Regions from separate parts of the Bacillus sp. JJ1609 genome, predicted to be linked through region 3. Evidence: riboswitches for the same ligand, from Rfam matches in the RefSeq annotation. Region 3 holds a riboswitch; each other region holds the start of a gene.
What was found. Region 3 has a riboswitch for S-adenosylmethionine ahead of V7654_RS07850 (LLM class flavin-dependent oxidoreductase). Riboswitches for the same ligand answer to the same signal wherever they lie in the genome.

Region 1: it holds a riboswitch for S-adenosylmethionine, as region 3 does, so the genes downstream of both, V7654_RS11850 (methionine biosynthesis PLP-dependent protein) here and V7654_RS07850 (LLM class flavin-dependent oxidoreductase) in region 3, are expected to answer to the same signal.
Region 2: it holds a riboswitch for S-adenosylmethionine, as region 3 does, so the genes downstream of both, V7654_RS18285 (methionine ABC transporter ATP-binding protein) here and V7654_RS07850 (LLM class flavin-dependent oxidoreductase) in region 3, are expected to answer to the same signal.

What each region holds. Positions count from the first base shown of each region.
Region 1 is NZ_JBALSS010000013.1:58,339-62,576, reverse strand. Features, by position in the region: gene V7654_RS11855 (M4 family metallopeptidase) at 1-1,188, shown strand, start outside; SAM riboswitch class I at 1,672-1,783, shown strand; gene V7654_RS11850 (methionine biosynthesis PLP-dependent protein) at 1,870-2,982, shown strand; gene metC (cystathionine beta-lyase) at 2,979-4,163, shown strand; gene V7654_RS11840 (bifunctional homocysteine S-methyltransferase/methylenetetrahydrofolate reductase) at 4,160-4,238, shown strand, end outside.
Region 2 is NZ_JBALSS010000025.1:96,348-100,585, forward strand. Features, by position in the region: gene V7654_RS18270 (methyl-accepting chemotaxis protein) at 1-238, shown strand, start outside; gene V7654_RS18275 (chromate transporter) at 526-1,098, shown strand; gene V7654_RS18280 (chromate transporter) at 1,095-1,625, shown strand; SAM riboswitch class I at 1,828-1,932, shown strand; gene V7654_RS18285 (methionine ABC transporter ATP-binding protein) at 2,052-3,065, shown strand; gene V7654_RS18290 (methionine ABC transporter permease) at 3,055-3,720, shown strand; gene V7654_RS18295 (MetQ/NlpA family ABC transporter substrate-binding protein) at 3,748-4,238, shown strand, end outside.
Region 3 is NZ_JBALSS010000007.1:27,785-32,022, forward strand. Features, by position in the region: gene V7654_RS07845 (ATP-grasp domain-containing protein) at 1-454, opposite strand, end outside; gene V7654_RS07850 (LLM class flavin-dependent oxidoreductase) at 575-1,624, opposite strand; SAM riboswitch class I at 1,765-1,869, opposite strand; gene V7654_RS07855 (aminotransferase class I/II-fold pyridoxal phosphate-dependent enzyme) at 1,958-3,133, opposite strand; gene V7654_RS07860 (SRPBCC family protein) at 3,413-3,853, shown strand; gene V7654_RS07865 (GNAT family N-acetyltransferase) at 3,951-4,238, opposite strand, start outside.

The DNA of each region.
Region 1 (4,238 bases), on a different contig from region 3:
CAGGCAGTTGAATTGGCTGTAGATGATTTAGGCTTCCAGCCGGTTTATGAGCAAGATCCAACTGCTGAATTAGTAGTCTACCCTACTGCTGATCAAGCTGTTTATGCATATCATGTAACACTAAATTTCTTAAGCCCTGAACCAGGAAACTATCAATATTTTATCAATGCTGAGACAGGTGAAATCATCAATAAATATAATGCAATCGACACTGCCGGCAAAACGGATCCTTCTTTGACAGGCTCGAACACAGTCGGTTCTGGAGTCGGAGTTCTAGGTGATACTAAAACGTTGAATACTTTACTTTCTAATGGTGCTTATTATCTACAGGACAACACTCGCGGTTCAGGTGTATTAACGTATGACGCAAAAAATCGTCAAACAACTCCTGGCTCTTTATGGATGGATGCGGATAACAATCTTAATGTGAAATATGATGGTGCTGCCGTTGATGCCCACTTCTACGCAGGCAAAACATATGATTATTATAAAAATGTGTTTAACCGCAATTCCTATGACAATAAAGGAGCAGCTTTGAAATCTTCTGTACACTACAGCAGAAATTATAATAATGCTTTCTGGAATGGCGCTCAAATGGTTTATGGTGATGGAGACGGAACCACTTTCGTCCCACTTTCAGGCGGTCTTGATGTTGTAGCACACGAATTGACACATGCTGTAACAGATTTCAGTTCCGATCTTGTTTACCAGTATGAATCTGGCGCTTTAAATGAAGCGATTTCTGATATCTTTGGCACAATACTTGAATTCCATACCAATAACAATCCGGATTTTGAAATTGGCGAGGATATCTACACACCTAATACAGCTGGAGATGCTCTTCGTTCAATGAGCGACCCAACTAAATATGGTGATCCTGACCACTATTCCAAGCGTTATACTGGTACATCCGATAATGGCGGCGTTCATACAAACAGCGGAATCATCAACAAGGCTGCTTACCTTCTAAGTCAAGGCGGAACACATTATGGTGTGACAGTACAGGGAGTTGGCACTGATAAACTGGGAGCAATCTTCTATCGTGCTAACACAGTATACTTCACATCTTCAACAAACTTCAGCCAGGCAAGAGCTGGACTTGTACAGGCTGCCACAGATCTTTATGGTGCTTCATCTGCAGAAGTAACTTCTGTTAACAAAGCATTTGACGCAGTTGGTGTAAATTAATAGAGTTTCATTTTTAGAGACTGACTTAAGAAGTTTAGGAACTTCTTGAGTCAGTTTTTTCATTTTACTAGATTATAGGTTTGATTGCAGACATCTTCTGGCGGTAATTTCTCTTTTTGGCAACCCCTTTTTATTCTGGATCACTATCTTCACATCAAAAGCCTTTATTGGTTACCTGTTTATCCCCTACCGTGCTTTTTTGGGCGCCAATGGACTTCATTGGTGACCTGTTTTTATCCTATTAGCATTTTTAGGCCCCAATCGCTTTTATTAGTTACTTGTCAACGATATGAGTAGTTATTTTCGAACGACAATTAATTATTTTTTAATCATAATTCCAGTCTTAGCGGTTCCGCTTCTCTCTTAATTGATTATTAAAAAACCTAAACGGTTAATACACTCAATCACTTTAGCGCTTTAATTAACTGTTGACAGCAGTTATAAAAGGTTGTAATATTTAGAGAAATTTAATAATTCTATAATTTCTTATCCAGAGAAGCAGAGGGTCCTGGCCCTATGAAGCTTCAGCAACCATCAACTTTTTGTTGAAAAGGTGCTAATTCCAGCAAGTTTTTTAAAACTTGGCAGATAAGGAGAATGACTCGTAATTATCAAAGTCTTCTTCTTATAGAAGGCTTTTTTATTTTATCTAAAAGACTAAAAACATCAGGAGTGAGTTTATTGGTAAAAATCGAAACGAAATTAGCACAGCTTGGCAACAGGAGTGAAACTGCGACTGGTGCAGTCAATCCCCCTATTTATTTAACGACAGCCTACCGTCATGAAGGAATCGGTCAGTCGAGCGGATATGACTATGTCCGCACAGGAAACCCTACCCGGGAAATTCTTGAAAAAGCAATTGCAGACCTTGAAGAAGGTGACCGCGGGTTTGCCTGCAGCTCAGGCATGGCTGCTATCTGGACGATCCTTTCCCTATTTCAGAATGGTGATGAGTGGGTCGTATCGAAGGATTTATATGGCGGAACCTATCGACTTCTGGAGCAAGGCTTCAAAAAATGGGGATTAAATTGTACATATGCCGATATGGCTGATTTGGATGAAGTCGCCTCAGCAATCACTCCGAAAACGAAGGCTCTTTTTGTAGAGACACCGACAAATCCTCTGATGGAGCAGGCAGACATCGAGGCAATCGCAGACATCGCAAAGACGAATGGGCTGTTGTTGATTGTCGACAATACGTTTTATACTCCCCTGCTGCAAAAACCGATCACCCTTGGAGCAGATATCGTTATCCATAGTGCCACTAAGTATCTTGGGGGTCACAATGATGTATTGGCGGGATTGATTGTTGCCAAAGGAAAGTCATTGTGTGATTCTCTATTCCTTCATCACAATGGAGGCGGCGCTGTGCTTAGTCCCTTTGATTCATGGCTTCTTATTCGGGGGATGAAGACCTTGTCATTAAGGATGGAGCGTCATGAACGAAACGCAATTCATCTGGTGGATTATTTAAAGGAACATGATGCCGTCACAGATGTCCTTTATCCTGGCAGGGGCGGGATGATTTCTTTCAGGGTGAAATCCTCTTCGATGGTGAATCCGTTTTTACAAAGCTTGTCCACCATCACCTTTGCAGAAAGTCTTGGGGGTGTTGAGAGCTTTATCACCTACCCTGCTACACAGACCCACGCAGACATTCCTGCTGAAATTCGTGAAAAAATCGGAGTTTGCGATCGTCTGCTTCGCTTCTCGGTGGGTATTGAGAATGCTGAAGATTTACTGGCTGATTTAGAAAATGCTTTTAAAAGAGCTGAACAGGAGGCAAAAGTATGAGCGACTGTTACACCTTTGATACAAGACTCCTTCATAATAAGCATAAAGTAGACCCAGCTACCGGAGGAGTCAGCGTTCCAATCCAGCATGCCTCCACCTTTCACCAGCATTCTGTAGACCATTTTGGGAAGTACGATTACAGCAGGAGTCTAAATCCCACCAGGGAAGCACTTGAAGAGATCATTGCTGAACTCGAAGGCGGGACTCGAGGTTTTGCCTTCTCTTCTGGTATGGCAGCCATATCGACGGCTTTTCTCCTCTTTTCCCAGGGGGACCATATTGTAGTGACGGAGGATGTTTATGGCGGAAGCTACCGGATGGTGACACAGGTACTCAACCGTTTTGGCATTGAACATACATTTGTTGATATGACAGATCTTGATGCAGTAGAAAAAGCGGTCAAGCCCAATACGAAATTACTATATGTAGAAACACCATCGAATCCTTTGCTTAAGGTTACTGACATTCAAGCGATTAGCAAAATTGCAAAGAAGCATGGAGTTTATACATTTGTCGACAATACCTTCATGACTCCCTATTTACAAAGACCACTGGAGCTTGGAGCGGATCTTGTCCTCCACAGCGCAACGAAATTCTTGTCAGGACACAGTGATACCGTTGCCGGTCTAGCTGTTGTTAAAAATAATGATCTCGGAAATAAGCTTTATTCCCTGCAAAACTCGTTTGGTGCAATCCTGGGAGTACAGGATGCCTGGCTGGTAATGAGAGGCATTAAAACATTATCAGTGAGGATGAACCAGTCACAGGACAGTGCGGTTAAGATTGCTCATTTCCTTAAAAATGAACCTTCTATTAAAAACGTGTATTATCCTGGTCTATCTGAGCATCCTCAGTATAACGTACAACGCCATCAGGCTGATGGTCCAGGTGCAGTGCTCTCTTTTGAGCTTGAGAATGTGGAGCAATTAAAGAGATTCATAGAAAATCTAAAGCTGCCAGTGTTTGCGGTCAGTCTTGGAGCAGTCGAATCGATCATCTCCTACCCTGCAAAAATGTCTCATGCAGCCATGCCGGAGGATGAACGAAAAAAACGCGGAATCAGTGACGGCCTGCTGCGGCTATCGGTTGGACTTGAAAATGCGGATGATCTGATCAAGGACTTCGAGCAGGCATTAATATGTGTTACCAAAGAAACACCACACAAGGAGGCAGTAAAATGAGCTTCCTGAAACGGTTAGAAAATGAAATTTTAATAGCGGATGGAGCAATTGGCACCCTTCTCTATTCTTACGGTG
Region 2 (4,238 bases), on a different contig from region 3:
AATCAATCAGCTTGTCCAGGGGATGGAAGCATCAAAAGAATTGGGTGCAAGAGTTCTTTATAATGTGGAGTCCATCAGTGCAGTTGTGGAACAAACAGCTGCAGGCAGCGAGGAGATATCAGCTTCAACTGCAGAACAGCTCTCAGCCTTCGGAAATCTTTCCAAAAAAGTAACCGACCTCCGCAAGCTGACAAATGATTTGAATATTTCGGTTTCCGTATTTAAATTTAAAAGGTAAAATGTAAGTATCACGGCTAGAATGCTGTGATACTTTTTTATTTGGCAAAGAGAAAGCTCAATATTGATTTATTGATTTTGGCACTATGTTGATTAACTCAGAATGAGCGAGACAACTTCGGGAAACTCGGGATAACGCCGAGGAGGCTTCAGGACTGACCACGGAAAAGGTGCACTGGAGAGGAAATCAACAGGTAAGTTTAACAGAATTTTTTAATTAAAATTGAAGAAAAAATTAATAGAAACACAGCATTTAAGCTTTAATGCAGAAAAGGATGGTGAAGGGACATGAAACAGGCAGATATATTTTTAGCGTTTTTTCGAGTAGGAATCCTCGGCTACGGAGGAGGGCCATCCTCAATCCCACTTGTACATAAGGAAGTCGTAGAAAAATATAAATGGATGGAAGCCGATGAATTCAGCGACATTCTTGCGTTAGCAAATGCCCTGCCGGGACCGATCGCGACGAAGTTGGCAGGATATATCGGCTTCCGTGTAGCCGGCGTCCTGGGAATGATTAATGCACTGGCAGCGACAATTATACCAACCATTATTTTGATGATCCTTCTTCTGACCGGCCTGAATGCCTATAAGGATGAACCATGGGTAAGCGGCATGGCCCAGGCTGTGGGACCAGTAGTTGCTGTGATGCTTGCTGTTCTGACATGGGATTTCGTAAAAAAATCCGGAACCTCCAAGCTCGGTTGGAAATGGACAGCGATTGCGCTGGCTGGAAGCTTACTGCTTATGCAATTCCTACACGTACACCCAGGAATTTTAATTTTTGTTTTATTAATAGGCGCCTTGCTTAAGAAGGACTCTTCTTCTAAAAATGAAAAAGCAGGAGGAGAGCAGCGATGATTTATTTTAAAATTTTTTTGGCCTTCTTTATCCCTGGGATTTTAGGCTACGGCGGAGGTCCGGCCTCCATTCCGTTAATTGAAAATGAAGTAGTTGACCGCTACGACTGGATGACGGTTAATGAATTCAGTGAAGTGCTCGCGATGGGCAATGCCCTGCCAGGACCAATCGCAACGAAAATGGCCGGTTATATTGGCTATTCGGAGGGAGGAATCCTCGGTGCGGCTGTCGGAGTATTTGCTTCAGTTGCTCCTTCCTTGATCTTAATGATCGGGTTGCTCGGCCTGTTAATGAAATTTAAGGATTCTCAGAGAGTAAAGCGTCTTACCCTCGTCGTCCGTCCAGTCATTGCCGTTTTACTTGGGGTCATGACATATGATTTCTTTTTCTCTTCCTATGAAGGGGTCGGACTGCTGCAGACAGGACTAATCGGCGGCCTGAGCTTTTTGCTTATGGAAAAAATGAAAGTGCACCCTGCATATGTCATAGCAGGAGCGCTCGTATACGGAGCCCTTGTTTTATCTTAAACAAGGGTTTTTCTTATACATTTTTCATATTTTATTTTTACTGAATTTGGCAAAAAGGGAGAGGAAATGCATTAATGCGCAAAAAAAAAATCTAGCTTACTCCCGCAACAATGAAAGCGGTATCATGGGTTTGAATATCAAAATACTATATTGACAAACAAATCAGAAGGTTTTATGATTTCAATTATCAAATTAAATAAGTTACTTATCAAGAGTGACCGAGGGATTAGGCCCTATGACGTCCGGCAACCTCCTTTTAGGAACGGTGCCACTTCCTACAGAATGATTTCATTCTGAGAGATAAGTCGTATAGATTTTTACGATGCCTCTTTCTGTGAATGAAAGAGGCATTTTTTCGTTTAGAGATACGAATTGTTGCTACAGAGATACCAGGCGAATAAGGACGTTTTGATAGGGGGGCAATACATGATAGAAGTTAGTAAATTGGTCAAGGTGTATGAAACGAAAAGTGGAACTGTAACAGGTGTTGACCATGTATCGTTAAGGGTGAATAAGGGTGAGATTTATGGAATCGTCGGCTACAGCGGAGCAGGAAAAAGTTCCTTGCTCAGATGCTTAAATCTCCTTGAAAAGCCGACGTCGGGGGAAGTGATTATCGACGGTGTGGAGCTTACTTCCTTAAATAAAAGTGACCTGCGCAAAGCGCGTCTGAAAATAGGTATGATTTTTCAGCATTTCCACCTCGTCAGTGCTAAAACGGTAAGTGAAAATATCGCTTTTGCCCTAAAAGCAGCAGGCACTCCAAAAACCAAGATAAATGAAAGAGTAATAGAATTACTGGATATGGTTGGCCTTTCGGATAAAAAAGATGTATATCCTGCACAATTGTCCGGGGGTCAAAAACAGCGCGTGGGGATTGCCAGGGCACTTGCGAACAATCCTTCAGTCCTGCTGTGTGATGAAGCTACTTCAGCATTGGACCCAAGCACAACAAGATCGATTTTAGCATTGTTAAAAAAGATAAATACTGAATTAGGAATCACAATCGTCCTCATCACTCACGAAATGGAAGTAGTCAAGTCGATTTGTGACAGGATGGCTGTCATGCAGGATGGAAAAATCATCGAAGAAGGAAATGTGTATGATGTGTTTGCCAACCCGCAGCAGCCACTGACAAAGGACTTTGTCAACTCGATCCTTCAGTTTGATCTTCCGGAAAGGCTGCTTGAGGAGCGTCAGGGAAAGATCATTAAAATTTACTTCCAGGGTGCGATTGCTGAGCAATCCGTCATTTCTGATGTGTTCCAAAAATTCAAAGTAAGAGGCAATATCCTTCATGGAAAGATTGAATACATACAGGAGATTCCGCTTGGGATTTTTATCATGGAGGTTGCAGGTGACAAGAACGAACTTGACCGCGCTATAGACTATATCGCATCAAGAACAAAAAATCTGGAGGTGATTCATGATGCTGCCTGAGAGCCTGGTTTCCCTGCTGCCGGAATTGAATAAAGCATTCTTTGAAACGATTTATATGGTCGGAATATCTATCGTTGTGGCGATCGTCATTGGGCTGCCAACGGGGGTGCTGTTATTTGTCACAGATAAAGGCTTATTCCTGGAGAATCAAATTTTTAAAAATATCGCAGGCTTCATCGTAAATATGCTTCGTTCAGTTCCATTTATCATCCTGCTGATCGCCCTGCTGCCGCTGGCTAACTTAATTGCCGGCACTACAATTGGGCCAACAGCAGCATCTGTTTCCTTATCGGTCGCAGCCATTCCTTTCTTTGCAAGAATAGTAGAGCAAAGCTTCCGGGAAATCGATAAAGGGGTAATCGAGGCAGCAGTTGCAACAGGTGCAACACCGTGGATGATTATAAAAGATGTACTTATCCCAGAAGCCCGTCCGGGAATTGTCCAGGGAGTGACCATTACGATCATCAGTCTTGTTGCCTACTCAGCAATGGCAGGGATTGTTGGCGGCGGCGGAGTTGGCGACCTTGCAATCCGTTTCGGCTACTACCGATATGACAATACCATCATGATTACTACGGTTATTATTCTAATTTGCCTGGTCCAGCTGATTCAGTTCGGCGGGGACAGGATTGCAAGATTAGTAGATAAAAGATAAAAGATAAAAAAATGGGGGTTATTTTAAATGAAAAAGCTTATTTATTCAGTCGTTTTATTCTTAACAATCGGATTGCTTGCAGCATGCAGCAGCGATTCAGCTTCAAACGGAGATACGAAGGAAGACAAGAAGGAAGTCACATTTGGAGCGACTTCTGGCCCTTACAGTGATATGGTTTCCAAAGCAATCAAACCATTGCTTGAGAAAAAAGGATATGAAGTGAAAGTTGTGGAATTCAGCGATTACATCCAGCCTAACTTAGCTTTATCAAAAGGGGACCTTGATGCAAACCTATTCCAGCACAAAGTGTATATGGAGAATTTCGCAAAAGAGCATGACCTTGAATTATCTGAAGTTATTGTCGTCCCAACAGCTCCAATGGGAATCTATTCAAAGAAATTCAATTCACTTGATGAGGTATCAGAGGGCTCTGCCATCGCAATTCCAAATGACCCAACAAATGCTGCCCGTGCCTTTCTGATTCTAGAAGACGCTGGTTTGATCACTCTTGATCCGAA
Region 3 (4,238 bases):
ATTGAAACAGCTGGACACCCAGGCCTTTCCCTGCCCGATTATGCTTTGTGATAAACGGTCTTCCTTCAAAAGCCCTCACTGCCTCCAAAATATGGTCTTTTCCTACAGCCGCTATTGTTTTGGGAGTCCGGACGTCATGTTTATTCAACTCCAAATACTGCTTGACCTTGCTTACTTCTAATTCAAGAGCCCTTGTTCCGTTATGCACCTTCCGTCCGTGAGCTTCCAGCCATGCTAAAACCTGCGAAGCATATTCAGGTGCATAGCGATGCCCTCTTGTATGGGACGATGCACTCATCCTGCTATAAAAAATTCCCTCAGGCGGCTCCGTTGTTAAATCCAGCACTCCTTGATCAAGATGCCATTCTTCATACGGCACACCCAGTTCTTGAAGTCTCTTTGTCAAATGTACTGTCCACTCGTTATTTTCATGAATTACATATACTTTGCTCAAATTCATTCGCTCCTTAATAAATTACACGTTGAATTTTTTAAAATTAAAATGACTTCTATACCAAATTTAATTTCTCAGAAAAAAACAACTCAAATATCACGCTGAGAAAATAATTCTCCATCAAACCGTTAAAATATCTCTTTTTCCCTCGACAAGTGGCATCACTTCTTTGGCGAAACGTTCCATTTCCTCTAACTGAGGTGAGAATTGCAGGAGAAGCAATCCTAGTCCTGCCTCTTCATATTGTAAAATCCGTTCCGCAATCTGCTCTGGTGTGCCCACCAAATTTGGCCGCAAACCGCGATTTGATACGGAATAATCCTGAAGCTGGATCTGCTGTTCGAGCTGGGATTTGCTCGTAAAATCCTTAAATCCTGCATAGGCGCTAGATTCTTTTACATTCGTGATTCGCGCTAATTCAGCGTGCGCTTCTTCCTCGGTATCCCGGCAAATGACATATGCGGCCATTCCGAACTCCGACAGTTCTGCATTTCCCGTAGCAGCTCTACGAATTCTCATATCGGAAATTTTCCGCTGAATTTCTTCAACCGTTCCTCCATGCATCACATAAGCATCGCATTTCTCAACAATCGTCTGTTTCCCCTTCTCACTTTCACCGCCAGCGTACAAAATTGGATTTGGACGCTGAACCGGTTTCGGAAAAAGCTTTGTATCTTTCAGTTGATAAAATTTTCCATCGTACGAAAAACTTTCTTCGCTCCAAAGTCCCTTTAGAATATCTATGAATTCAGTGGTCCTTTCATATCTCTCATCATGCTCGGTAAAAATGCCTCCGTACTGGCGAGCTTCTTCTTCCCACCAGGCAGAAACGACATTCAGAGTGAAACGTCCTTTGCTGATGTTGTCAATATTCGCGGCCATCTTTGCAGTGATTGCCGGGTTGTGAAAACCAGGACGGACTGCAGCCATTATTTCTATTTTTTCCGTAACAGAAGCAAGTGAGGCAGCCGTGGTCCACGCTTCAAGTGAATCATGCTCCGGCCCTTTAATATCATTTAAGTACAGTTCGGCAATTAAGGTAGTAGAATACCCCCATTGCTCTGCTGATTGTATGACGCTTTTGGCATAATCAAAAGTCGGTGGCATCTTTTCATCCTCAACATTCCTTAACCATCCGCCAAAAATCGGCAGCCAAAATCCATATTTCATCTCTTATCTCTCCTCCGCTCACGCAATCTCTACTTTACCAACACATTAAGTTGGGATTGTTTTTAAAAAGATAGAGACTTACAAAAGTCTCCCCAAAACAAAAGCTCCCTTCACAAAGAAGAGAGCTAACCAAAACTCTCTCCTCATCTTTCGAACAAAAAGTTCGCAGGAATTGGCACAGTGTTCAAATTGAACCTGTTGCCGAGGTTTCGCAGGGCCTTTCCCTCCACCTCTCTTGATAAGAAGAAACTATGTATTAAATTTTAGTTTAATAAAGGGATAATATTCTAAATTTAAATAAAAGTCAATTCGTAATTCGAAATATTTTAATTATTATAATGAATGCTCCATCATGAACCGGTTTACCCGCTCGGTTGCTTCAGTTAGTCTCTCAGGTGGTTGTACCATCGCAATTCTTACATAGCCTTCCCCTTGTTTGCCAAAAGCGTCACCCGGGACGACTGCAATGCCTTCCTGCTCAATCAACTCGAAGGCAAAATCACGGGATTTCCAACCTGCAGGGATTTCTGCCCATACAAACATCGTTGCAGGAGAATTAGCAACTTGCCATCCGCTATTTCTTAATCCAAAAACTAAAGCATCCCTACGAGCTTCATATTGCCTAACCTGATCCTTTAGAAACGAATAATCAGAAGTCAAAGCAGCAACTGCTGCCATCTGGATCGGATAAAAGATCCCATAGTCGATATGTGATTTAAAAGAAGCCAGAATGTCAATGACTTGTGAATTGCCTACCACATAGCCAATTCGGCAGCCTGCCATATTAAACGTTTTCGAGAGCGAATTGAACTCTACTCCTACTTCCTTTGCACCAGGCACTGACATGAAACTGATTTGCGGGTTTCCGTCATAGATGAGCTCAGAATATGCAAAGTCGTGGACAATCAGGATATTATGGAACTTGGCAAACTGGATAACCTCTTCAAAAAAGCTTTGATCAGCAAGCGCTGTTACAGGATTCCCTGGGTAGCTTAAAACCATCATTTTCGTTTTTTGTAAGACGCTTTCTGGAATTTCGTCTAGTTTAGGGAGGAATTTATTCTCCACAAGTAAAGGCATCGGATGGATGAGCCCGCCTGCAATTGTAACACTAGCTTCATAGATTGGGTATCCGGGATCCGGTACAAGTACATAATCACCTGGATCAATGATCGCTGTGGCAAGATGAGCAAGTCCATCCTGAGACCCCATCAGTTGCAGGACTTCATTTTTATCATCCAATTCAACACCATAACGCTGTTGATAAAAATATTTAACCGCCTCATTGAATTCACTGATTCCTTTCAATGTATACCCGTATCTTCCAGAATCCTTCGAATATTCAACCAGGGTATCAACTACAAAAGATGGTGGCGGGAAATCCGGACTCCCAATGCTAAGATCGATGACATCTTTCCCTTTCAAAAAAGCAGCCTGCTTTCGATCTACCACCTCCTGAAAGATGCTGGAGGTCATTTTTCTAATTTTTTCTGATCCGAAGAGATTCATGGACATTCCCCTTTACTGTGAATTTACGTCATGTTGTTGTTCTTCGAGAATTCTAACTTTTTAAAATATAAATTCGATTATAACAGTCTCACATTTACAGTTCCAGAATCTTTTTCTATTCTTCAGAATTTTTAACTTAATAAAGTCTTCTGTACAAGCCAATCAGTTGTTGTTTTTTCAAAAGGCATAAGATTATCCTCATTGTCCATTGTAGGATTCAAGCTTTTATTCATGATAAAATGATAGAAACGTTAAATATAGAAGGAGTGTAAAACAATTATGGATACTCACGTTACTACAAAAATGAAAATTTCAAAACCTGCTCATGAGGTGTTTGAAGCATTTGTAAACCCAGAAAAGATGGCTAATTTCTGGTTTTCATCCGGAACAGGAAGAATGGAACCGGGAAAGACAATTATCTGGAGGTATGATGAATACAATGCAGAAGGTTCCGTCCTTGTGTTGGAAGTCGAGGAAAATAAGAAAATCGTGTTTTCCTGGGGAGCAGAAAATCAAGAAACAATTGTTACAATCACTCTGAAAGAGCTAGACTTTACGAGTACCATCGTTGAGGTTAACGAATCTGGTTTGAAAGCAGATGACCCTGAAATAGTAAATAAAATGCTCCAGCAAAAAGAAGGTTGGGTATATATGTTAACTTGTTTAAAAGGATATTTGGAAAATGGCGTGAGTAATTTGAGAGCATCATTGGTTCATTAAGAAGTAAAAATGACTAGGGTATTATTTCTAGGCAATACATAAAGAAAATAATACCCTATTATGTGGCGAATATTTGCTTACTATGTCAAATCAAAGGTCAAATTGACTTTATAAATGTTTCATAGGATACTGCATATTCCTTAAAGCCATTTCTTGCGTATAATTTTTTCGCATGATCGTTCCATGAATAAGCATGTAATTTAATTCTATTAATCCCTCTTTCTTTCATCCAATTTACCGTCTCATCTAATAGTCTTTGTCCCAGACCATGTCCTCTAGCGGCATCATCCAAAAAAAGTTCATCAAAAAGACCCATCCTGCCTGTTCCATTATCTGCTGCTTCATTTTCTTCAAAAATTCTTCCTAATGCATATCCGACTGGTGT